Regions from separate parts of the Microbulbifer magnicolonia genome, predicted to be linked through region 1. Evidence: predicted binding sites of a transcription regulator. Region 1 holds the regulator's gene; each other region holds the start of a gene.
What was found. The regulator LexA, encoded in region 1, represses DNA repair genes until DNA is damaged. The targets are predictions, from matches to a motif close to ACTGTNTNTANANACAGT.

Region 1 (5,667 bases):
CGCGAAATACCGGGATTTTGTGCGCGATCGGCGGCTATCTGCGCCCTGCCGGTAGACCGGCAAATCCTGTGACCGATTTCGGGAATTTGCGTCACTTGCTTGACCGCACCGGGGGCGGAGCTTATATATTCGCGCATTGCGGCCCCGAGCCAGGGGCCCGCCAGTTGTGCGAAAGCAGTAAATTTTTTATTTGAAATCAAGGGCTTATGGGTAAATCACTGGTCATCGTCGAATCACCGGCCAAAGCGAAAACCATCAACAAATATCTCGGCAAGGACTTCGTCGTGAAGTCCAGTGTCGGTCATATTCGCGATTTGCCCACCGCTGGTGGCGGCAAACAACCGGTTGATGCCAAGGAGCGCGCCCGCCGCGCTGCTGAGACCCGCAAGCTGTCCCCCGAGGACAAAGAGGTCTACAAGCGCAAGAAGAACCGCGAGCAGTTGATCAAGCGCATGGGCATAGACCCGGATCACAACTGGGCCGCCCACTACGAGATACTGCCGGGCAAGGAAAAGGTGGTCAGCGAACTGCGCAAGCTCGCCGCCGAGGCGGACAATATCTATCTGGCGACGGACTTGGACCGCGAGGGGGAGGCCATCGCGTGGCACCTGCGTGAAGCGATCGGCGGAGACGACGAGCGCTACCGTCGCGTGGTGTTCAACGAGATCACCAAGTCCGCGATTCAGGGGGCCTTCAAGGATCCGGGCCGGTTGAACATCAACCGCGTCAATGCCCAGCAGGCGCGCCGCTTCCTCGACCGGATCGTCGGCTACATGGTGTCACCGCTGCTGTGGGAAAAGGTCGCCCGCGGTCTCTCCGCCGGCCGTGTACAGTCGGTGGCGGTGCGCCTGGTGGTCGAGCGCGAACGCGAGATTCGCGCTTTTATTCCCGAAGAGTACTGGACACTGTTTGCGGATACGGCAACCGCCCAGGCCGATGCTCTGCGCCTGGAAGTCAAGAAGCAGGCCGGCGAGATATTCCGCCCGACGAATGAAGAGCAGGCCAGTGCCGCCACCAAGGCGCTGCAGGCCAGCGAGTTTGTGGTCGGTGCACGGGACGACAAGCCCACCAGCTCCAAGCCGACAGCGCCCTTTATTACCTCTACCCTGCAGCAGGCCGCGAGCAACCGCCTCGGCTTCAGCGTCAAGAAAACCATGATGTTGGCCCAGCGCCTGTACGAGGCCGGGCATATCACCTATATGCGTACCGATTCCACCAACCTCAGTAAGGAAGCGGTGGATTCGGTGCGGGAATTTATCGGTGAACAGTTCGGCGATAAATACCTGCCGGAGTCCCCCAACAGCTACAGCAGCAAAGAGGGGGCCCAGGAAGCGCACGAGGCAATTCGCCCGTCGGATGTCCGCATACAGCCGAATATGTTGTCCGGGGTCGAAAGGGATGCGGAGCGTCTGTACAACCTGATCTGGCAGCAATTCGTCGCCTGCCAAATGACGCCGGCCCAGTTCACTTCCACTTCCATCGTGGTCAATGCCGGTGATTTTGAGCTGCGCGCCCGTGGCCGTGTGATCCGTTTCGACGGCTTCCTCAAAGTGGCGCCGCCGGTCAGCAAGAAGGACGAGGACCTGGTGCTGCCGGATGTCAAAGTCGGCGAAAAACTGGCGCTGAAGAAGCTGGAACCGAAGCAGCACTTCACCAAACCGCCGGCGCGCTACAGCGAGGCGGCACTGGTAAAAGAGCTGGAAAAACGCGGTATCGGCCGCCCGTCTACCTATGCTTCGATTATCTCCACCATCCAGGATCGCGGCTATGTGCGCCTGGAAAACCGCCGTTTCTATGCGGAGAAAATGGGAGATATCGTTACCGATCGCCTCAGCGAAAGCTTCAAGAACCTGATGGACTACGGCTTTACCGCAAACCTGGAAGAATCCCTGGATGCGGTGGCGGACGGCGAAAAGGGCTGGAAAGAACTGCTCGACGAATTTTACGAAGATTTCTCCGGGCGACTGGAAAAGGCCCAGGCCGCCGACGGTGGGATGCGTCGCAACACACCGACCGACACAGATATTGCGTGCAGTCAGTGCGGTCGCCACATGCAGATCCGCACAGGGTCAACCGGGGTGTTCCTCGGCTGTTCAGGCTATGCGCTGCCGCCGAAAGAGCGCTGTACCAACACCATGAACCTGGTGTCCGGCGATGAGGCCGTGGACGCGGACAAGGACGAGGAAGCGGAATCCCGCCAGTTGCGGGAGAAGCGCCGCTGTGCCAAGTGCGGCACGGCCATGGACAGTTATCTGCTGGACGAGCACCGCAAGTTGCATATCTGTGGCAACAACCCGGATTGCAGCGGCTACGAGGTAGAGCAGGGCACTTTCAAGATCAAGGGTTACGACGGACCTTTGATCGAGTGCGACAAGTGCGGCAGCGATATGCAGCTGAAATCCGGCCGTTTCGGCAAATATTTCGGGTGCACCAACGAAGCCTGTAAGAATACCCGCAAGCTGCTGAAGAATGGGCAGCCGGCGCCGCCGAAAATGGATCCTGTACCCATGCCGGAGCTGCCCTGCGAGAAGGTGGACGACCACTATATTCTTCGCGACGGCGCTTCCGGGCTGTTTCTGGCAGCCAGCCAGTTCCCCAAGAACCGCGAGACCCGCGCACCGCTGGTGAAGGAATTGCTGCCGCACCAGAGCGAAATTGATCCGAAGTACAGCTTCCTGTTCTCTGCGCCGACGGAAGATGACCAGGGGCGCGATACCGTGGTCCGCTTCAGCCGCAAGACCCAGGAACAGTATGTGCAGTCCGAGGAAGAGGGCAAGGCCACCGGTTGGCGGGCTTTCTACCGCGACGGCAAGTGGCAGATCGATGCCGGCAGCAAGACCAGCACAGCCAAGCGCAAGCCGGTGCGCAAGAAGGCGGCGGCGAAACGCAAATGAAGCCCGCACTTGTCACAATCGTCCGTAGCGAGGCGGTTCCAGAGTACGGCATGACTGGCTGTCGCTAATGGAGGAGCGCGCAGGCATACTTGCCGTATGTCGAGCCGGTCCGACGCCTCGGCTCCGACCGAGTGAAAACCAATCAGGGCGTGCTGTTGGGCCGCCGCAGTAGGAGGATTGCGACAAATGCGGGCTAATCCCTATACCGGCTCTGTCGCCTCGGCACTGCGCAAGAGCGAGCTGTTACTGCAGGCGGGTGGCGGCGCACCCCTGCAGCGCGCCGCGTTACAGGAGGCGGCCGTGTTCCAGTTGTGGCGGGCCTATCGCGCCTTCCTCGCGGAGTTGGCCTTCCAGCTGCAGCTGAACGCGGAGCCGGAATCCGCCCAGGCGCTGGGCGAGCGCGCTCGCGCATTCGGCAAAACCAGCAGTGAGGCGGCGGAGCTGGAGGGGCTGGCCGCGGACCCCGATAGCTGGCTCGCGGGATTGCAGAGCTCATGGGTGCAGCTGTGGAGTTTTTCCGGCGAAACTGATCGCAAACGCGAATCCGCCAACCTGATCCCGGCACAGAATCTTTCCGCACCCGGTCCGGTGCAGCTCACTGATGATTTATTGCGCGACTGGCACTCTGCCCTCAATGAGCTGGTGCGACGTCAGCGCGCTCAGTCGGAAGAGTGGTAGCGGGCCGCCTTCGCATTTCCCGAGCGCCGCCGGCCAAGTGCAGCGCTGAAACTCCCGGGATGCCTGTGGTACACTGCGCGCAAACTGATGTGCTGCGAAGGGAGAAGCGAATGTCCTCCGAGACCTTTGAAATTATCGAGCTGGCCAATGGTGATGTGGCACTGCGCCGCGCCGGCCACAAGGAGGACCCGCTGGTGCGCATCCACTTTTCAGCGGAGAGTCTGCAGTTCCTGCGCGATCACAAGGTTGCGATTGCGCGCGCCATGCTGGAGGCCGGCATCGAAGCTGTGCAGAATATAGACGATCTGGAGCCGGGTTATCTGGACGAAGACGACGAGCTGTTGCCGATCAATCACACGGTGCACTAATCGATCAATACGCAGCCAAATAGAACAATGTAGGAGCGGCGACCGCCATCCCTGGCGGTCGCCGCTCCTGCAAATCCAGTGCGAAAAAGCCGCGCCTGCGGTCAGGGGCTCTGGCGAATCACGCCCACCGCCAGTCCTTCGATCGCGAAACTCTTATCCCGCATATCCACTTGAATCACGTCGAAATCGTCGTTTTCCGGCAGTAGCTGTACCGTGGCCTGGTTGCCTTTGCGCCGGAATCGCTTGACCGTCACCTCATCCTCGATGCGCGCCACGACGATCTGGCCATTGCGCACCTGATCGGTTTTCTGTACCGCCAGCAGGTCGCCGTCGAGAATGCCGGCATCGCGCATGCTCATGCCGTGTACCCGCAGCAGGTAATCCGCCGGCGGGTGGAAGAAGTCCGCGGGCAGATTGCAGTAGTCCTCGATATTTTCCTCCGCCAGGATCGGATTGCCCGCGGCCACCCGGCCGACAATCGGCAGGCCGGTCTGGTGGTCCGGGATGCGGATGCCCCGCGATGCCCCGGCGACCATTTCAATGGCCCCCTTGCGCGCCAGTGCCTTCAGGTGCTCCTCTGCCGCGTTGGGCGAGCGGAAACCCAGTTCCTGAGCAATCTCCGCCCGGGTGGGCGGGTAGCCGGTTTCGTCCAGATAGACTTTGATCAGTTCCAGTACCTGGGCCTGGCGTGCAGTGAGATTGGTCATAGGGGTTACCTGGTCTGTTTCTGTATTTATATACAGTTGCTGGGATTATATACAGATTTCGAGGTCGCGCAATGCTCGCAGTGATGTCGCAAATCACTGCTACATTGAAGGGGAAGGAATAAAGCGAAGAAGAGCTCGTAGAATTACGCGACAACGAGGGAATAATAATGCTAGACGCGAAAATGCCCGAGGCCTGGCGCGTACTGCGCATTCAGTCCGAACTGGTGGATGGCATCGAGCGCCTGATCGCGCTCAGTGGCGCCGTCACCGTTTTTGGCAGCGCGCGTTTCCCGGAAGACAGCCCGGAATACCGGCAGGGCGTCAGGTTGGGCGAGTTACTGGCCGCGGAAGGTATTTCGGTGATTACCGGGGGCGGTCCGGGATTGATGGAAGCCTGCAATCGCGGCGCCTACCCGCAGCCGGGCGCCTCCATAGGGCTCAATATCGAGCTGCCATTCGAACAGAAGGCCAACCCCTACCAGGATATCAGCCTGCACTTTCGCTACTTTTTTGTGCGCAAGTTTATGTTCGTAAAACATGCGGTGGGTTTCGTCGGGCTGCCGGGGGGTTACGGTACGCTCGATGAGTTGTTCGAGGCGCTGACACTGGTGCAGACACATAAGGTGCGACGTTTTCCGATTGTACTGGTGGGTAAGCGCTATTGGTCCGGCTTGCACGACTGGTTGGTGGACACGGTGCTCGAACGGGGCTGCATCGATGCCTCCGATCTCGACCTTTTCCGCATCGTCGATACCGTGGATGAGGCCGCGGAGGTGATCATCGAGTACATCAAGGAGAGGGAGTAGGGCGTCTCTGCGCTATTTCCCTGCGCATTTAAAAGGGAGATTCATCGGTGCCGATAAAACTCTCGCCTTCCACCGTATCCAGCGGGTTGAGATAGAAATCCACCCCGCTTGCACTGGAGTCCTGTTCAGTCACACTCAGGCCGTAGGCGATATTGGCGTCCTCGGGCGGTGCGGCGCCGATCACCGGCAAGCTCTGCCAGTGATCGAGCTCGAA
Region 2 (5,667 bases), 1.6 Mb from region 1:
CCTTGCCGGTGGCCTTGTCCTTCGCGTGCACGTGCAGAATACCGTTGGCATCGATATCGAAGGTCACCTCGATCTGCGGCACGCCCCGCGGCGCCGGCGGGATATCAGTCAGATCGAAGCGGCCCAGGGACTTGTTCTGGGACGCCTGCTTGCGCTCGCCCTGTACCACGTGAATGGTGACCGCCGTCTGGTTGTCTTCCGCGGTGGAGAAGGTCTGCGACTTCTTAGTCGGGATAGTGGTGTTCTTGTCGATCAGCGGTGTGGCCACGCCGCCCATGGTCTCGATACCCAGGGTCAGCGGAGTCACGTCCAGCAGCAGTACGTCCTTCACGTCACCGCCCAGTACGGCGCCCTGAATGGCGGCGCCCATGGCAACGGCTTCATCCGGGTTGACGTCCTTGCGCGGCTCTTTGCCAAAGAATTCGGTCACCTTCTGCTGCACCAGCGGCATGCGGGTCTGGCCGCCGACCAGGATAACGTCGTCCACGCCGGACGCCGCCAGGTCCGCGTCCTGCAGCGCGATCTTCACCGGCTCGATGGTGCGGGCCACCAGATCCTCCACCAGGCTTTCCAGCTTGGCGCGGGTCAACTTCACCACCAGGTGCTTCGGACCTGTGGCGTCGGCGGTGATGTAGGGCAGGTTCACCTCGGTCTGCTGGCTGGAGGACAGCTCGATCTTGGCCTTCTCCGCCGCCTCTTTCAGGCGCTGCATCGCCAGCGGGTCGCCTTTCAGGTCGATGCCCTGCTCTTTCTTGAACTGCTCTGCCAGGTGGTCGATCAGGCGCAGGTCGAAGTCCTCGCCGCCGAGGAAGGTGTCGCCGTTGGTGGACAGCACTTCGAACTGCATTTCACCGTCGACGTCGGCGATTTCAATAATGGAGATATCGAAGGTACCGCCGCCCAGGTCGTAGACGGCCACAGTGCGGTCGCCGCCCCGCTTGTCCAGACCGTAGGCCAGCGCCGCGGCGGTGGGCTCGTTGATGATGCGTTTCACGTCCAGACCGGCGATGCGGCCGGCATCCTTGGTGGCCTGGCGCTGGGAGTCGTTGAAGTAGGCCGGCACGGTGATGACCGCGGCATCGACCTTCTCGCCCAGATAGTCCTCGGCGGTCTTCTTCATCTTTTTCAGCACTTCGGCGGAGATCTGCGGCGGAGCCATTTTCTTGCCGCGCACTTCCACCCAGGCATCGCCGTTGTCCGCCTCGACGATCTTGTAGGGCACCATCTTGATGTCCTTCTGCACCACATCGTCCTTGAACTTGCGGCCGATCAGGCGTTTCACCGCGAACAGGGTGTTCTGTGGATTGGTCACCGCCTGGCGCTTGGCGGACTGGCCCACCAGGATTTCGCCGTCCTCGGTGTAGGCGACGATGGAGGGCGTCGTGCGATCGCCCTCGGCGTTCTCGATCACGCGCGCCTTGTCACCCTCGAGCACAGCGACACAGCTGTTGGTGGTACCCAGGTCGATGCCGATTATCTTTCCCATCTGTTAAATCCTCACTTGCTTGCGCGCCGCCTGCCCTGTCGGCGACCGTCGCGCGGTTAGATTCTGATGTCAGCTATATTGGTGCCGGCCCGGTGATTTCAAGGGCGGCTCCGCAAAACGCCTACGGGGCACAGGATGTGTCCTGCGCAAATCAGCCAGCGTCAGGCTGATTTGACGAGAACCGGGTGCGGATATGCGCCGCGCCCGGCGCGCTTTGATTCATTCAGGACGAATGAATCAAAGCTAAGAGAGCGCCTTGCTCACGACCACCAGCGCCGGGCGCACCAGGCGGCCGTTAAGGCGGTAGCCTTTCTGAAATACGTCCAGGACGGTGTTCGGCTCCACATCGCCGCTGGGCACCTGGGTCATGGCCTGGTGCAACTCGGGATCGAAGGGCTCGCCCACCGGATTCAGCACTTCCACCGAGTATTTCCCCAGCGTGTCGATAAAGGCCTTATGGGTCAGCTCTATGCCTTCCACTATCGCCTTGTTGGCCTCGTCCCCCGCGTCGATCGAGGACAGGGCGCGCTCCAGGTTGTCCACGACCGGCAGCAAATCCTGCAGCAGCTTCTCCACCGCGAACTTGTGCGCCTTCTCCACGTCCTGCTGGGCGCGGCGGCGGGCGTTCTGCGCCTCCGCCTGGGCGCGCATTGCCATGTCCTTCTGCAGGGCCAGCTGCTCCTGCAGCCTGACGATATCCTCGTGCAGGGCGTGGGCGGTTTCGGGTTCGGCGTGCAAGACCTCCTCGGCATGGCGCCGCTCTTCTGCGCTGGGCTCCTCAATCTCGACGGACACCGGCTCTTCCCCGATCGGGGTGTGCTCATCGGTCAGCGCCTCCGGGTGTACGCCCTCTTTCCCCTGCGCCGAGGGCTCTCCCCCCTGAGCTGAGGGCTCTTCAATCTGATCTTCTTCGCTGCGCTCTCTGGCCACTGCTCTCTCCGTCGCGTCGACTGTCAGTTAATTGGATACTCGCCCGCCGCACGGGCAATGCAGACCTATATGGGGCCTACCCCACACAGTTCAAGTGGGTTTACTGCAGCGGTTATTCACAGCAGCATAGTGTGCCGCTGCCCCTATGGCGAACCAGCACCAATTACTGTATAAATAACCACTAATCGGCGCCCTGCGCCTCCAGATAAGAAGGCCACAGTTTCTATGTTGCTGCACCTGTCTATCAGCCAATTCACCCTGGTGGACCAGCTGGAGCTGGAATTCGGTCCCGGCACCAGCACCCTGACCGGCGAGACCGGCGCCGGCAAGTCCATCACCCTCGACGCCCTGGGGCTGGCCCTCGGCGATCGCGGCAATGCCGAGCTGGTGCGGGCCGGCGCCAACCGCGCCGACATCAGCGCCACCTTCGATATCGGCGACCACCCGTCCGCAGCGGTCTGGCTGGAGGAGCAGGAGCTGGACGCCGGACAAGAGGTGATCCTGCGCCGCACCATCGGCGCCGACGGCCGCTCGCGGGCCTATATCAATGGCCAGCCGGTAACCCTGCTGCAGCTGCGCGCCCTGGGCGAACAGCTGATCGACATCCACAGCCAGCACGAGCACCAGTCGCTGCTGAAGAAAGACACCCACCGCCGCCTGCTGGACGAGTTCGCCCGGGCCCAGGAGCTGGCCGCCGAGACCCGCATCCATTTCAAGACCTGGCAGGATCAGCACCGCCGCTATCGCGCCCTGGCCGACAGCGCCGAGGAGACCGAGGCGCGGCGCCAGCTGCTGCAATACCAGCTGGAGGAGCTGGAGCAGCTGAATCTGCAGCCGGGCGAATTAGAGGAACTGGAGAGCGAGCAGCGCCAGCTGGCCAACGCCGGACAGATACTGAGCGGCAGCTACCAGCTGGGCGCACTGCTCGCCGGTGGCGAAGGGGATATCGCCGAACAGCTGCACCGCGCCTTGCAGCTGCTGTCGGCCATGCCCGAGCAGTCGCCGGCACTGGCGGAAGTGGCGCAGATGCTGGACAGCGCGCGCATCCAGGTCGACGAGGCGGCGAGCACCCTGTCGCGCTATATCGACCGCTTCGAGATGGATCCCGAGCGCTTGGCCGAGGTGGAGGAGCGCCTCAGCGCCATCTACCAGGCGGCGCGCAAACACCGGGTGCAGCCCGATGAGCTGCCGCAATTGCAGCAGCAACTGCAGGCCGAGCTGGACGAGATAGGCGCGCCGGATGCGCTGGACAAGCTCGCCGCCACCTGCGATAAGCTGGAGGCGCTGTACCGCGCAACGGCGGGCAAGTTGAGCGAGTTGCGGGAAAAGGCGGCGGCCGAACTGGCCGCGGCGGTGAACAGCCAGCTGGCGGAGCTGGCCATGCCCCACGCGCGGGTGGAACTGGCGCTGCAGCCGCAGGACAAGCCGGCCTCCAGCGGCCTCGAGGAAGTGGAAATCCTGATCTCCACCAACCCGGGTCAGCCGCCGCGCTCACTCGGCAAGATTGCATCCGGCGGCGAACTGTCGCGGGTGAGCCTGGCGATCCAGGTGGTCACCGCGCAGACCTCGCGCACCCCGACGCTGGTATTCGACGAGGTGGATGTGGGTATCGGCGGCGCCACCGGCGACGTGGTCGGGCGCTTGCTGCGCCAGCTCGGCGAGACGCGCAACGGCCGCTGCGGCCAGGTCATCTGCGTGACGCACCTGGCCCAGGTGGCGGCACGGGCGCACCGGCAATACCTGGTGGAGAAATACAGTGACGGCGATGCCGCTTTCGTCTCCCTGCGGGAACTGCAGGACGGCGAACGCCGCGAGGAAATCGCACGGATGCTCGGCGGCGGCACCAGCGCCCAGTCCCTGGCCCATGCCGAAGAAATGCTGACGCGCAGTTAGCAAGCCCTAAACGCGGCAGCCAATCACACCGCCGGAGCCCGGCGCCGCGGTCAAGCAGACTCACGGTTCACGAATTGTGTGGGGAATTGACGCGAATAGGCCGAAAATGACCGAGTACTGCTGGCAAAGTCACCCTATACTCCAGCGCCTTTGGTTATTGCGGCCCGATTCATGCAACGAACGATTTTCAACACCCCCATTGTGACCCCACTGCTGCGCCAGCTCGCCAGGCTGCTGCTGAAGCTCCACGGCTGGCGCGTGGTCTGCGATCAACAGGCGCTGAAACTGAAAAAATACGTGCTGCTGGGGGCGCCCCACACCTCTAACTGGGATGGCTATTACTTCATTCTCACCGCCCTCAAGCTCAAACTGACCCCGCAGTGGATGGGCAAGGACAAGCTGTTCAAGTTTCCGCTCGGGGCCACCATGCGCTGGTTCGGCGGTATCGCGGTGGACCGCAGCAAGGCCAACAACCTGGTGGAGGCGACGGTGAACCAGTTCAATGCGAGCGAGGGACTGATTATCGCGGTGCCACCGGAGGGGACGCGCAGCAGAGCGGAACGCTGGAAAACCGGCTTCTATCACATAGCGCGCGGCGCTTCGGTGCCGGTCGTCTGTGGCTTTATCAATTTCCCGAAGAAGGAAGTGGGACTGGGCCCGGTACTGGAGATGGGCGAGAACCTGACAGCCGAGCTGGCCAGATTCCGGAATTTTTACGCGGACAAGATCGGCAAGTACCCGGAGCGCTACACGCCACCGGCCTGATCCGCCGACGAGCGGTTCGGCGGGCGGGCCCGGGGCCCGCCCATGGTTATTCGGGAATTTATTTCCCTTTTTTCTTCACGTAGAGCACCAGGCTGTGCCCGGTCAGCTCATAGCCGTGCTCCTCGGCGATCTGTCTCTGCAGCTTTTCAATCTGCTCGTTGTGGAACTCGATCACCTTGCCAGTATCGGTACACACCATATGGTCGTGGTGGTCGCCGCGATCCAGCTCGAACACCGAGTGGCCGCCATCGAAGTTGTGGCGCATTACCAGGCCCGCACTCTCGAACTGGGTCAGCACCCGGTAAACGGTCGCCAGGCCGACGTCCTCGCCCGCCTCCAGCAGCATTTTATAGACATCTTCCGCACTCAGATGCTGCTCGCTGGCACCTTCCAGCAGCTGCAGTATCTTGACTCGGGGCAATGTGACTTTGAGGCCGGCCTTGCGCAGTTCCTGATTTTCGTTAGACATGAATAAATTTTTCCCGGCAGGGTTCTCTAGTTTTTCTGGAGTAATCGATCGTTCGCCACCCGGACCACAGCCCGGCCCAGACTCCGCATGCGCGTCTGTCAGCGGGCGAACACTTCGGGTATTA
Region 3 (5,667 bases), 970 kb from region 1:
CGGTCCCAGCCAGCGCTTCAATACCTGCGGTTCAATCTGCCAGGCGGATTCGAAAATCAACACCGGCAGAATGACGAAAAACACCAGCTGGTGGAGGTTTTCCGCGCGAATGCCGGTGTCGTAGTCGATCACCGGCAGCAGCATGCCGGCGAGCACGCCGGCGATCAGGCAACCGAGGGTATTGTCGCTGCGCAGCAGGCGCGCGAGGCCGAGGCCTGCCACCGCGGCCGCGGCCATATAGAGCCCCTGCCCGACCAGAGTGGTAACGCTCTCCACTATTCTGTTCCCCTGTCAGTCGCGATCACCGATTTGGGTTTTACATCCGGAACAAGCGCGTTGAGCGGTACCGCCATACCCCGTTCGTCGATCACCTCCACATGATGCCGGCGCAGCAGGCGCGGCTCCGGCACGCCACAGGAATGCGCGATGGTGCCCACCTCGTAGGCCATATTGCGCGCGTAATTGTAGACGCGCTCCGCCTTGTCCAGCGGATCCAGGCCCTGCTGCAGGTCCGGGTTGTGCGTGGTGACACCGGTGGGACAGGTATTCCTGTTGCACTGCATGGCCTGAATACAACCGAGGGCGAACATAAAGCCGCGCCCGCAATTGACAAAGTCGGCCCCCATCGCCAATGCCCAGGCCACCATAGACGGTGTCAGCAATTTGCCGGCACAGATCACCTTGACCCGGTCGCGCAGTCCGTAATCGGTCAGCAGGTCTACCAACAATGGCAGGCTGCGATTGATCGGCAGCCCCATATAGTCCATCAGGCTCTGCGGTGCCGCGCCGCTGCCGCCGTCGGCGCTGTCGATGGTGATGAAGTCGGGGGCGTATTCCAGGCCGCGCAGCTGGATGGACTCACACATCTGGTGCAGCCAGTCGCTGGCGCCGATCACGCACTTGAAACCGGTGGGCTTGCCGGTGACCTCGCGAATGTGGTGCAGCATGTCCAGCAGGCCGTCCACGCTATTGAACTCCGGATGTCCGTTCGGACTGATGGAGGCCACCCCCACCGGAATGCCGCGCACGCGGGCGATCTCCTCGGTGACCTTGATAGCCGGCAGTATGCCGCCCTTGCCCGGCTTGGCCCCCTGGGAGAGCTTCAGCTCGAACATCTTCACCTGCGGGTGCTCCGCGACTTCGCGCAGCTTTTCATCCGATAGCAGGCCCTGCTCATCGCGCACGCCGTACTTGGCGGTACCTATCTGGAAGACGATGTCGCAGCCGCCGACCAGATGGTGGGCGGCCAGCCCGCCCTCCCCGGTGTTCAGCCAGATACCGGCCTTGGCCGCCCCTTTGGACAATGCGGTGACCGCCGGTACCGACAGGGCGCCGAAGCTCATGCCGGAAATATTGAAGATGGAACGGGTGGTATAGGGCTCCCGCGCATAGCCGTCGCCGACGGTGATCTCCCGCGGCGGCACCGCGTCCTTTTCCAGTGTCGGGAAGGGGTGGTTCAGGAAGAGCACATCGCCGGGCTGGTTGAGCGGCCGGGTGGAACCGAAGGCCGCGGTGGAATCCACGTTCTTGGCGGCGCGGTAGACCCAGCTGCGTTGGGCGCGGTTGAACGGCATTTCCTCGCGGTCGAGGGCGAAGAAGTACTGGCGGAAGAACTCACCCAGGTGCTCAAACTTGTAGCGAAAGCGCCCCAGTACCGGGAAGTTGCGGCGGATGGCCTGCTTGGTCTGGCTGATATCGGACAGGTACAGGTAGAGCACATAGAGCACCAGCAGCACCAGCGCAAAGGCAAACACCAGCGCAAACACCTGCAATACATTGACGGCAAAATTGCGGATAGCGGCCACCGCCTCAAGATCCATTTCTCTATTCCCCCTACAGTGTCTGCGCCTAATTGTATGCCCTCGACGAAAGGCTTGCACAGCCGCGCCGCCCGGCCCTAAACTGTATATTTATACAGATATCGAGACGATCACTTGGCCAACGAAGATTCCGGCAATCCCGCCCAGATACACAAGGGCCGCGGCGCTGCCAGCAACCTGGCCGGGCGCTTCGTGCCCCATGTCAGCACCCGCGAGTACGACGGCTGGCAGACGGAAGCGGAGCCGCTGGAGCGACTGCTGACAGAGGCCATCGAGGAAAAGGCCAAGACCATCATCGCCAGCAACAGCTCGCCGGACCTGCCGTTCAGCCAGTCGATCAATCCCTATCGAGGCTGTGAGCACGGCTGTGTGTACTGCCTGAGTGGCGACACCCGGATTCTTTACGCAGACGGTCGGCACAGGCCTCTTAGTGAAGTTAAGGTCGGCGACAGGATTATCGGTACCGTCCGCAAGGGCTGGTATCGGCGCTTCGTGGAAACGGAAGTGCTGGCCCACTGGTCCACAGTAAAACCCGCCTACCGGATCACTCTCGCGGACGGCACCCAACTGGTTGCCAGCGGCGATCATCGTTTCCTGACCGAGCGCGGGTGGAAATATGTAACGGATACAGAAAATGGCAGTCACCGGCGTGCCCACCTGACCACCAATAACAAAATGATGGGTACGGGTAGATTCGCTCAAGAACCTGTCAAGACGGAAGACTATCGGCGAGGCTATTTGAGCGGGATGATACGGGGCGATGGAACCATTGGCACCTATCGATACCGGCGCTCAGGACGCAAACACGGAAATATTCACTTGTTCAGGCTCGCGCTGACCGACGAGGAGGGGCTGCAACGCTCACGTAAATACCTGAAGACGTTTGGCGTACAGACCCACGAAACCGTATTTTCGGAAGCGATGGAAAATCGGCAGGCAATGAAAGCCATAAGGACCAATGCCAGATCCCAGGTACAGCAGATCAGAGAAATCATTGAATGGCCTACGGTGACTTCCGACGACTGGTGCAAAGGCTTCCTTGCCGGAATATTTGACGCGGAGGGTAACTTCAGCAAGAAAAACACACTGAGAATACCAAACTCAGACCCGGAAATTATCGACCAGATTAGCAAGGCGCTCGATCAACTCGGCTTTGACTTTGCACTCGAAGCGATCGAGCGCAAAGAACAAAAATCCCTCACCGTTGTTCGCCTGCGAGGCGGAGTAGGGAAAAAGCTCACCTTCTTTCATATGACAGACCCGGCGATCAGTCGCAAGCGTTCGATTGTCGGTAGAGCGGTTAAAAGCGAAGTGGATTTGCGTGTAGTGAATATCGAGGCCCTGGGCCAGTCAATATCAATGTACGATATCAGCACCGGAACAGAGGATTTTATTGCAAACGGAGTCGTCAGCCACAACTGCTACGCTCGCCCCAGCCACGCCTATATGGACCTGTCCCCCGGCCTGGATTTCGAAAGCAGGATTTTCTTCAAACCCAACGCCGCAGAACTGCTGGAAAAGGCTTTGCGCAAACCCGGCTACCAGTGCAGTCCCATCGCCCTGGGCACCAACACCGACCCCTACCAGCCGCTGGAGAGAGAAAAACAGATCACCCGCCAGCTGCTGGAGACGATGCAGCGGTTCCAGCAGCCGGTGACCATAGTCACCAAGAGCCAGCTGATATTGCGCGACCTGCCGATACTGAAAGAAATGGCACAGGACGGGCTGGCCCAGGTGGCCATCAGCGTAACTACCCTCGACAATGAACTGAAGCGAAAACTCGAACCGCGCACCGCCGGTCCCGCCGCGCGCCTTCGCGTACTGGAACAATTGAGCAGCGCGGGCATCCCCACCGCGGTGCTCGCGGCACCGATGATACCGGCGCTGAACGACTGCGAACTGGAGGCCATTCTCAGGGCGGCGCGGAATGCCGGCGCGGATCACGCCGCCTATATCCTGCTGCGCCTGCCCCACGAGGTGGCGCCGCTGTTCCGCCAGTGGCTGGAAGTACACTATCCGGAGCGCGCCGCGCACGTGATGAGCATCGTGCAGCAGAGTCGCGGCGGCCGCGACTACCGGAGTGATTTCTCTCAGCGCCAGACCGGCACCGGCGTATTCGCACAGCTGTTGCAACAGCGCTTTGGCGTGGCGATCCGGAAGCTGGGGCTGAACCGGCGCGACTTGAAGCTCGACAACAGCCGCTTTTGTCCGCCACCCCAGTCCGGCGATCAGCAATCCCTCTTCTGAATCGTAGGAGCGGCCCATGGCCGCGACAGGTCTTGCCGGTATCTCCGGACATCAGTCGCGGCAATGGGCTGATGGCCGCCCCGTCGCTCCTATAGCTGCCCTTCCCGGCAGCGATTTGCAATCCCCCCCTGATCGCGGACAATACGCACTCAGCAATCGGATAGTTGCAATTTGAATAACTGGTTTGTCTATTTGGTCCGCACCAGGCGCGGCGCGCTCTATACGGGCATCACCACCGATGTGGAGCGGCGCTTTGCGGAACACCAGAGCGGCGGCCCCAAGGCAGCCAAGGCACTGCGCGGTCGCGGCCCGCTGACGCTGGTGTTCCAACAGGCAGTTGCGGACAAGTCCGAAGCCCTGAAACTCGAGCTGCAAATCAAGAAATGGCCGAAGGAAAAAAAAGAGGCCCTGATAGCCGGCAGTGTGGGGTTATCACTTCCGGCATAGCGCTCAGGGCCTCAAAGGGATGGGTCGGCAAAACCGACTCGCTACAGCTGACTGCTGCCAACCTGGCTACTGCTAAACTGACTACTGCTTAGAAACATCTGCGGATCCGGCTCGGAAACGGCCGGCCCGGTGAAGGCCAGCGCAGTGACCAGGACCATCGCAGTGGCAAATAAAATACGTTTCAACATCTCCAACACCTCTCGGTGACGGCGCCTTCGCGGTCTTTCAGCGAAGTGCGCCCGGTAAATCTCCTGCGCGACCGGCGGAATCTGCCGGTATTCAGGGCTGCTCTAGCGCAGCCAGTGGAAGCTCATTTTCGAGCAGCCATTTCCGGGTGACTTTATTTCCACAGGCACCCGCCCCGCTCGTTCGCATCTGCATCGCGCGCGTCAGTCCGGCATCTATCACCATGGAGCGCAACGCATCTGCGGGAATATCGATCATGGATCCGATCTTCGCTTTCAACCTTCTCATTGCTGTACCTCCGGCTCTCGCACCTGGTGGATAAAATCGGCCAGCGCCGCGGCAAAGGCGCCGACGGAGACTGCCGCCGTCAATATCAGATAAGTGTCCAGTGACGTGTCCATACCCGCGGCAAAGACGACCACTATCCCGATCAGGTAGCTGGGGATATTTTTCACCCCGGTAATCCAGTTCATCATCAGGGCACTCACGGCCGCCAGCGCCAGCGCGGCGGGCAGTGCGGCCAAGCCGAGAGCCGGGTGCAATTTAACCGCCGCGGCCTGCGCGACTATGCCCAAACCGAGACCGGTCACTGCACAGGCGAGGTTGTAGGCACCATCGCGCAGTGACGAGCCGCGGGCGCGATAGGCAAGCCACCCGGACAGGGTGATCCAGACCGGCAGGCCACCGAACAGGCTGAGTCCCGCTGCGCCGGCAATTTCCAGTGCCGAGCGAAGTTTCACCGGCGACCGCGACACCGACACCGACACCGACTCCGTTGTGTGCTCGCTAACCATTGCCTGACTCATGGGCCATGCCCTCCCGAATTCACGCTCGCCATTAAATTCCCTGCTTGCCAAAAAGGCTTTACCGCTGCCCGGTTCACTTCTCTCCGGACCTGCGCGACTCCTTTCCGGCCATTGCATTCTGCACGCGGGGCAGCTGCACCGATATCAGATAACTTCAGCAT
Region 4 (5,667 bases), on a different contig from region 1:
GAACTGCTGGTTCAGCAGGCGCAGCGCGGTTTCCCGTTCGAACTCCCAGGGCGCGCGGCGGCGCAGGCCGGGGCGGCGCTCGATCTCGGCGGGCAGGCTCAGGTCCTCCGGCGCCAGCAGTTCCGCGGGACTGTGGCGCTGCACCTGTTCCGCCAGGGCTTCGAGGCTGTCCACTTCCTGCACCACGAAGCGGCCGGTGGCCAGGTCCAGCAGGGCCAGGCCGAATGTATCATCGAGCAGCGCGGTGGCCGCCAGCAAATTGTCGCGGCGCTCGTTCAGCAGCGCCTCGTCGGTTACCGTGCCCGGTGTGACGATGCGGACCACCTGGCGTTCCACCGGCCCCTTGCTGGTGGCCGGATCGCCGATCTGCTCGCAGATGGCCACAGAAACACCGGCCTTGATCAGGCGCGCCAGGTAGCCTTCGGCGGCGTGGTAGGGAATGCCCGCCATCGGGATGGGCTGGCCGCCGGACTTGCCGCGGGCGGTCAGGGTCACATCGAGCAGCTCCGCCGCCTTCCTGGCGTCGTCGTAGAACAGTTCGTAAAAGTCGCCCATGCGATAGAACACCAGCTCCTGTGGGTGTTGGGCCTTGATGCGGAGGTACTGCTGCATCATCGGGGTGTGCTGGGCCTGGGAGTTGTTGCTGTCGGCGGTCGCGGCTTGCGGCATGGAGGGGCTACTTCTTCTGACTTGTTCGTGTGTGTTTTGATGGTGGTGTCGCCAAGGCGCTATTCTAGCGAGTCCACTGGCAGAGATTAAATAGATGACTGAAAACTCGGAGATTTTTCAATTGGCACAGTCGCTCGGCGAAGAGCTGGAAAAGCGCGGCTGGCATGTCACGGCCGCGGAGTCCTGTACCGGCGGTGGTATAGCCGCGGCGATCACCTCGGTGCCCGGCGCGTCAAACTGGTTCGAGGGTTCTGTGGTCAGCTACGCGAACCGTATCAAGCGCGACATGTTGAGGGTGTCGGGAGAGGACCTGGAGACATTTGGCGCAGTGAGCGAGCAGGTGGCGCGGCAGATGGCCAGCGGCGCGCTGGCGCTGATGGACGCCAATGTGGCGGTGGCGGTCAGCGGTATCGCCGGCCCGGACGGCGGCACCGAGGAGAAGCCGGTGGGCACTGTCTGGATCGCCTGGGCACATTCGGAGGGGCAGGAGCCCGTGGATATCGATGCCAAGCGCTTCCACTTCGGCGGCGACCGCGCGGCGGTTCAGCGGCAGACGGTGGCGGAGGCATTGAAGGGGATACTGGAGCTGGTGCGGGCCCACCCCGTACCCTGACGCGCTGTGGGAGCCTGCCCTGCAGGCGATCGGGTTGGTGTTGCCGGCAGCGTCCTGATACCGGCGGGACCGGCTCCCACAATGCTCCAGTGGCCTCGACGCTGTTGTGGGAGCCTGCCCTGCAGGCGATTGGGCCGGCGTTGCCAGTGGGGTTCGTTTCGTTAGCCGGGCTGGCTTCCACAAGGTGGTTATCCCCCATCCCAATCTCAAATCACTGGTTGCTTATACAGTAATCCTTCGCTAAGCTTGCCCCCAACTTACAACGCTCAAACACACGGGTAGGGTCATGGATTCCAACAAAGACAAGGCACTGCAGGCGGCGCTTTCGCAGATCGAGCGCCAGTTCGGCAAGGGTACGGTAATGCGCATGGGGGAAAAGGGGCGCGAGCGTATTCCCGCGATCTCCACCGGTTCCCTGGGGCTGGACGTGGCCCTCGGTATCGGCGGTCTGCCGCGCGGCCGTATTGTCGAGATCTACGGTCCGGAATCCTCCGGTAAAACCACCCTGACCCTGCAGGTCATTGCCGAAGCCCAGCGCAAGGGCGGCACCTGTGCCTTCGTCGACGCCGAACACGCGCTGGATCCGATCTATGCCGAGAAGCTCGGCGTGAACGTCGACGAGCTGATCGTGTCCCAGCCGGATACCGGCGAGCAGGCCCTGGAAGTGGCCGATATGCTGGTGCGCTCCGGCGCCGTGGACGTGCTGGTGATCGACTCGGTGGCGGCCCTGACCCCGCGCGCCGAGATCGAGGGCGAGATGGGCGACTCCCACGTGGGCCTGCAGGCGCGCCTGATGTCCCAGGCCCTGCGCAAGCTGACCGGCAACATCAAGAACACCAACACCCTGTGTATCTTCATCAACCAGATCCGCATGAAGATCGGCGTGATGTTCGGCTCACCGGAGACCACTACCGGCGGTAACGCGCTCAAGTTCTACTCCTCCGTGCGCCTGGATATCCGCCGTATCGGTTCGGTGAAAGAGGGCGATGAGGTGGTCGGCAACGAGACCCGCGTGAAGGTGGTCAAGAATAAGGTGGCGCCGCCGTTCAAGCAGACCGAGTTCCAGATCATGTACGGCGAGGGCATCAACCTGCTGGGCGAGATCGTCGACTACGGCGTCAAGCTGGGTCTGGTCGACAAGGCCGGCGCCTGGTACAGCTACAAGGGCGACAAGATCGGCCAGGGCAAGGCCAATGCGGTCAAGTTCCTGAAGGAGAACACGGAAATCCGCGACGAGATCGAGGCTCAGCTGCGCGCGCAGATGTTGGGCGATATGGCGCCGGCAGCCAAGTCGGCAGTCAAATCCGCAGAGGCCGTGGAAGAGCCGGAAGAGTAAGTGTCTCCCTCGGGCCTTTCCTTTACCACGGATTCGGCTCAGGCGCTGTTCGGCGCGGCGCTTGAGCTGCTCTCCCGCCGCGAGCACTCCCGCCTCGAATTGAGGCAGAAGCTCGCGGACAAATTCCCCAGTGCCGATTTCGAGGCGCTTTTCGCGCGTTTACAGGAACTCAACTACCAGTCTGACCGGCGCTTCGCCGAAGTCTTCGCCCGCTCGCGCGTCCAGCGCGGTCAGGGTCCCTTGCGCATTCGCCGTGAGCTGCAGCAGCGCGGCATCGGCAATGACCTGATTGCCAGCGCGCTGGAACAGCTCGAGGCCGACTGGTATACGCTGGCTGCCGAGCAGATGCAGCGCAAGTTTCGCACACCCGTCAGTGCTGCACTGCCGCGGGCACAGCAGCTCAAGGAGCGCGCGCGGCGCAGTCGCTATCTCGCCTATCGCGGTTTTCCCGCCGATGCCATTAACTGGGCGCTGGACGTGAAGGAAAGCGACTTATACTCTGATCAGGATCTGTAGGAGCGGCCCATGGCCGCGATCAGATTTTCGGATAGCCCCGAACACCGATCGCGGCCATGGGCCGCTCCTACAGGATGATGAGGGAACAATAATAAGCGCGAGAAGCCCCTATGATCCTGTCTATCGACCAGGGCACCACCGGCACCACCGCCTTCGTCTTCGATACCAGCGGCGCCCTGATAGGCCGCAGCTACTCCGAACTCCCCAATTACTACCCCAAGCCTGGCTGGGTCGAGCAGCGTGCCGAAGAAATCTGGCAGGTGACCCTGCGTGTCTGCGCGGCCGCTCTGGAGCGCGCCGGCATCCGTGCCTCCGAGCTGACCGCAGTGGGCATCACCAACCAGCGGGAGACCACCCTCCTCTGGGACCGGCAGACCGGCGCACCGGTGTGCCCGGCCATCGTGTGGCAGTGCCGTCGCTCAGCGGACATCTGCGCGGAACTCGCGCGGGCCGGCAAGGCCGAGTGGTTGCGCGAGAGGACCGGCCTGGTGCTGGATGCCTATTTCTCCGCCAGCAAGTTGCAGTGGTTATTTCGCAACCAGCCCGAGCTGCTGGACCGCGCCCGCGCCGGCGAGCTCTGCTTCGGCACGGTGGACAGCTGGCTGATCTGGAATATGAGTGGCGGCCGCGCCCACCTGACTGATCACACTAACGCCAGCCGTACACTGCTGTACAACCTCGAGCAGCAAAGCTGGGATCCGGAACTGCTGGCGCTGTTCGGCTGCCCCGAACCCCAGGTTTCGGGCCTGCTACCTGAAATCCTGCCCTCCGCCGGCCACTTCGCGGTCACCGATCCGGAGGCATTCCTTGGCGCCGAAGTGCCAATCTGCGGCGTGGCCGGCGACCAGCAGGCGTCACTGTTCGGCCAGGGCTGCACCCGCCCGGGCGAGGTCAAGAATACCTACGGCACCGGCTGTTTTATGCTGGCCTTTGCCGGTGCGGAACGGCCGCAGCTGCCGAGAGGACTATTGGCGACTATCGCCTGCGATGCCTCCGGCCGTCCCGCCTATGCGGTGGAGGGCGCCGTATTTACCGCCGGCTCGGCGGTGCAGTGGCTGCGGGACGAGATGGGGCTGATCCGGGAGGCGGCAGAAACCGAAATGATTGCGCAGAGCGTGCCGAATACCCGCGGCGTATACATGGTGCCGGCGTTTAGCGGCCTGGGTGCGCCGCACTGGGATCCATCGGCCCGCGGCACTATATGCGGCCTGAGTCGCGGCGCCGGCCGTGCAGAACTGGTACGCGCCACCCTGGAGTCCATTGCCTACCAGAGCGAGGAGCTGGCGCAGTTGATGCGCGAGGCCCTGGAGCTGCCGATCAGCCACATGCGCGTGGACGGCGGCGCCAGCGCCAATAATTTCCTGATGCAGTTCCAGGCCGATATCTCCGCGCTGCGCGTGGAGCGCCCGAAGCAGATTGAATCCACCGCCGTGGGGGCTGCGCTGCTCGCAGGTATCGGCGCCGGCATCTGGCGCGCCGACGATCTGCCGGCGCGCCTGTTGGAGATAGAGCGGGATTTTTTGCCGAAAATGGCCGAGCAGGAGCGGGAGCAGCTGCTCAGCGGCTGGCACAGAGCTGTTGCCGCCTGCCGCGCATTCTGAGCTCAGCCGCCTATTCTCTAAACCAGGGAAAGGAATGGAGGCGAAACCATGTCCGTGAATGACGAATTGCAGAGCACCATCGACGATATGGTGGACGGCCGCCGCGGCATACTGGCGGCAGATGAGAGCAGTGGCACCATCGCCAAGCGGTTCGATGCGATTGGCGTGGAATCGACAGAGGAAAACCGGCGCTTCTACCGCTCGACGCTGCTGTCCACTGAGGGGCTCGGCGAGTTTGTCAGCGGGGTGATCCTGTTCGAGGAAACCCTGGGGCAGGTGAACGAGAAGGGGACGCCGCTGCCGCAGGTGGCGGCGGCGCAGAAGATCGTCCCCGGTATCAAGGTGGACAAGGGCAAGGGTCCGCTGGCCGGCAGCCCCGGCGATATGATCACCTACGGCCTCGACGGCCTCGCCGAGCGTCTGGCCGGCTACAAGGCGCAGGGTGCACGCTTTGCCAAGTGGCGCGAAGTCTATCCGGTCAGTGCGCATAACCCGACCCGGCTGGGATTGACCGCCAACGCGGAAATGCTCGCCCGCTACGCGGCGGTGTGCCAGTCGGTCGGCGTGGTGCCGATCGTGGAGCCGGAAGTGCTGATGGACGGCGACCACAGTATCGAGCGCGATGCGGAAGTGAATGAGCAGGTGTGGCATGAAGTCTTCCGCGCCCTGCATCGGCACGGCGTGGTGCTGGAATTGATGATCCTGAAGCCCAGCATGGTGACGCCGGGCAAGGATTGCGCCAAGGCACCGCCGGAGCAAGTGGCTGAATACACCGTGCGCAGCTTGCGCCGCGCAGTGCCGGCGGCCGTACCCAGTATCAATTTCCTGTCTGGCGGGCAGGGGCCGGAAGAGGCCACGGTCAATCTGAATGCGCTCAATCAGTTGTGGCAGGCACCCTGGCAGCTGAGCTTTTCCTACGGTCGCGCTCTGCA

Region 2: recN (DNA repair protein RecN) is a predicted target of LexA. The motif match lies at 2,582-2,599, and genes of this name have one in related genera.
Region 3: RRF64_RS05785 (PA0069 family radical SAM protein) is a predicted target of LexA. The motif match lies at 1,902-1,919, and genes of this name have one in related genera.
Region 4: recA (recombinase RecA) is a predicted target of LexA. The motif match lies at 1,496-1,513, and genes of this name have one in related genera.

What each region holds. Positions count from the first base shown of each region.
Region 1 is NZ_JAYEFD010000001.1:342,976-348,642, forward strand. Features, by position in the region: gene topA (type I DNA topoisomerase) at 207-2,894, shown strand; gene RRF64_RS01535 (DUF6586 family protein) at 3,081-3,572, shown strand; gene RRF64_RS01540 (hypothetical protein) at 3,683-3,940, shown strand; gene lexA (transcriptional repressor LexA) at 4,042-4,647, opposite strand; gene RRF64_RS01550 (LOG family protein) at 4,815-5,453, shown strand; gene RRF64_RS01555 (DUF6763 family protein) at 5,482-5,667, opposite strand, start outside.
Region 2 is NZ_JAYEFD010000001.1:1,902,224-1,907,890, forward strand. Features, by position in the region: gene dnaK (molecular chaperone DnaK) at 1-1,486, opposite strand, end outside; gene grpE (nucleotide exchange factor GrpE) at 1,730-2,416, opposite strand; gene recN (DNA repair protein RecN) at 2,642-4,309, shown strand; gene RRF64_RS08320 (1-acyl-sn-glycerol-3-phosphate acyltransferase) at 4,481-5,074, shown strand; gene fur (ferric iron uptake transcriptional regulator) at 5,133-5,543, opposite strand.
Region 3 is NZ_JAYEFD010000001.1:1,311,724-1,317,390, forward strand. Features, by position in the region: gene RRF64_RS05775 (cation:proton antiporter) at 1-276, opposite strand, end outside; gene RRF64_RS05780 (FMN-binding glutamate synthase family protein) at 276-1,820, opposite strand; gene RRF64_RS05785 (PA0069 family radical SAM protein) at 1,935-4,067, shown strand; gene RRF64_RS05790 (GIY-YIG nuclease family protein) at 4,239-4,514, shown strand; gene RRF64_RS05795 (hypothetical protein) at 4,556-4,702, opposite strand; gene RRF64_RS05800 (hypothetical protein) at 4,794-4,988, opposite strand; gene RRF64_RS05805 (DUF1097 domain-containing protein) at 4,985-5,506, opposite strand.
Region 4 is NZ_JAYEFD010000005.1:140,462-146,128, forward strand. Features, by position in the region: gene mutS (DNA mismatch repair protein MutS) at 1-669, opposite strand, end outside; gene RRF64_RS17805 (CinA family protein) at 764-1,282, shown strand; gene recA (recombinase RecA) at 1,569-2,618, shown strand; gene RRF64_RS17815 (regulatory protein RecX) at 2,619-3,134, shown strand; gene glpK (glycerol kinase GlpK) at 3,245-4,735, shown strand; gene RRF64_RS17825 (class I fructose-bisphosphate aldolase) at 4,784-5,667, shown strand, end outside.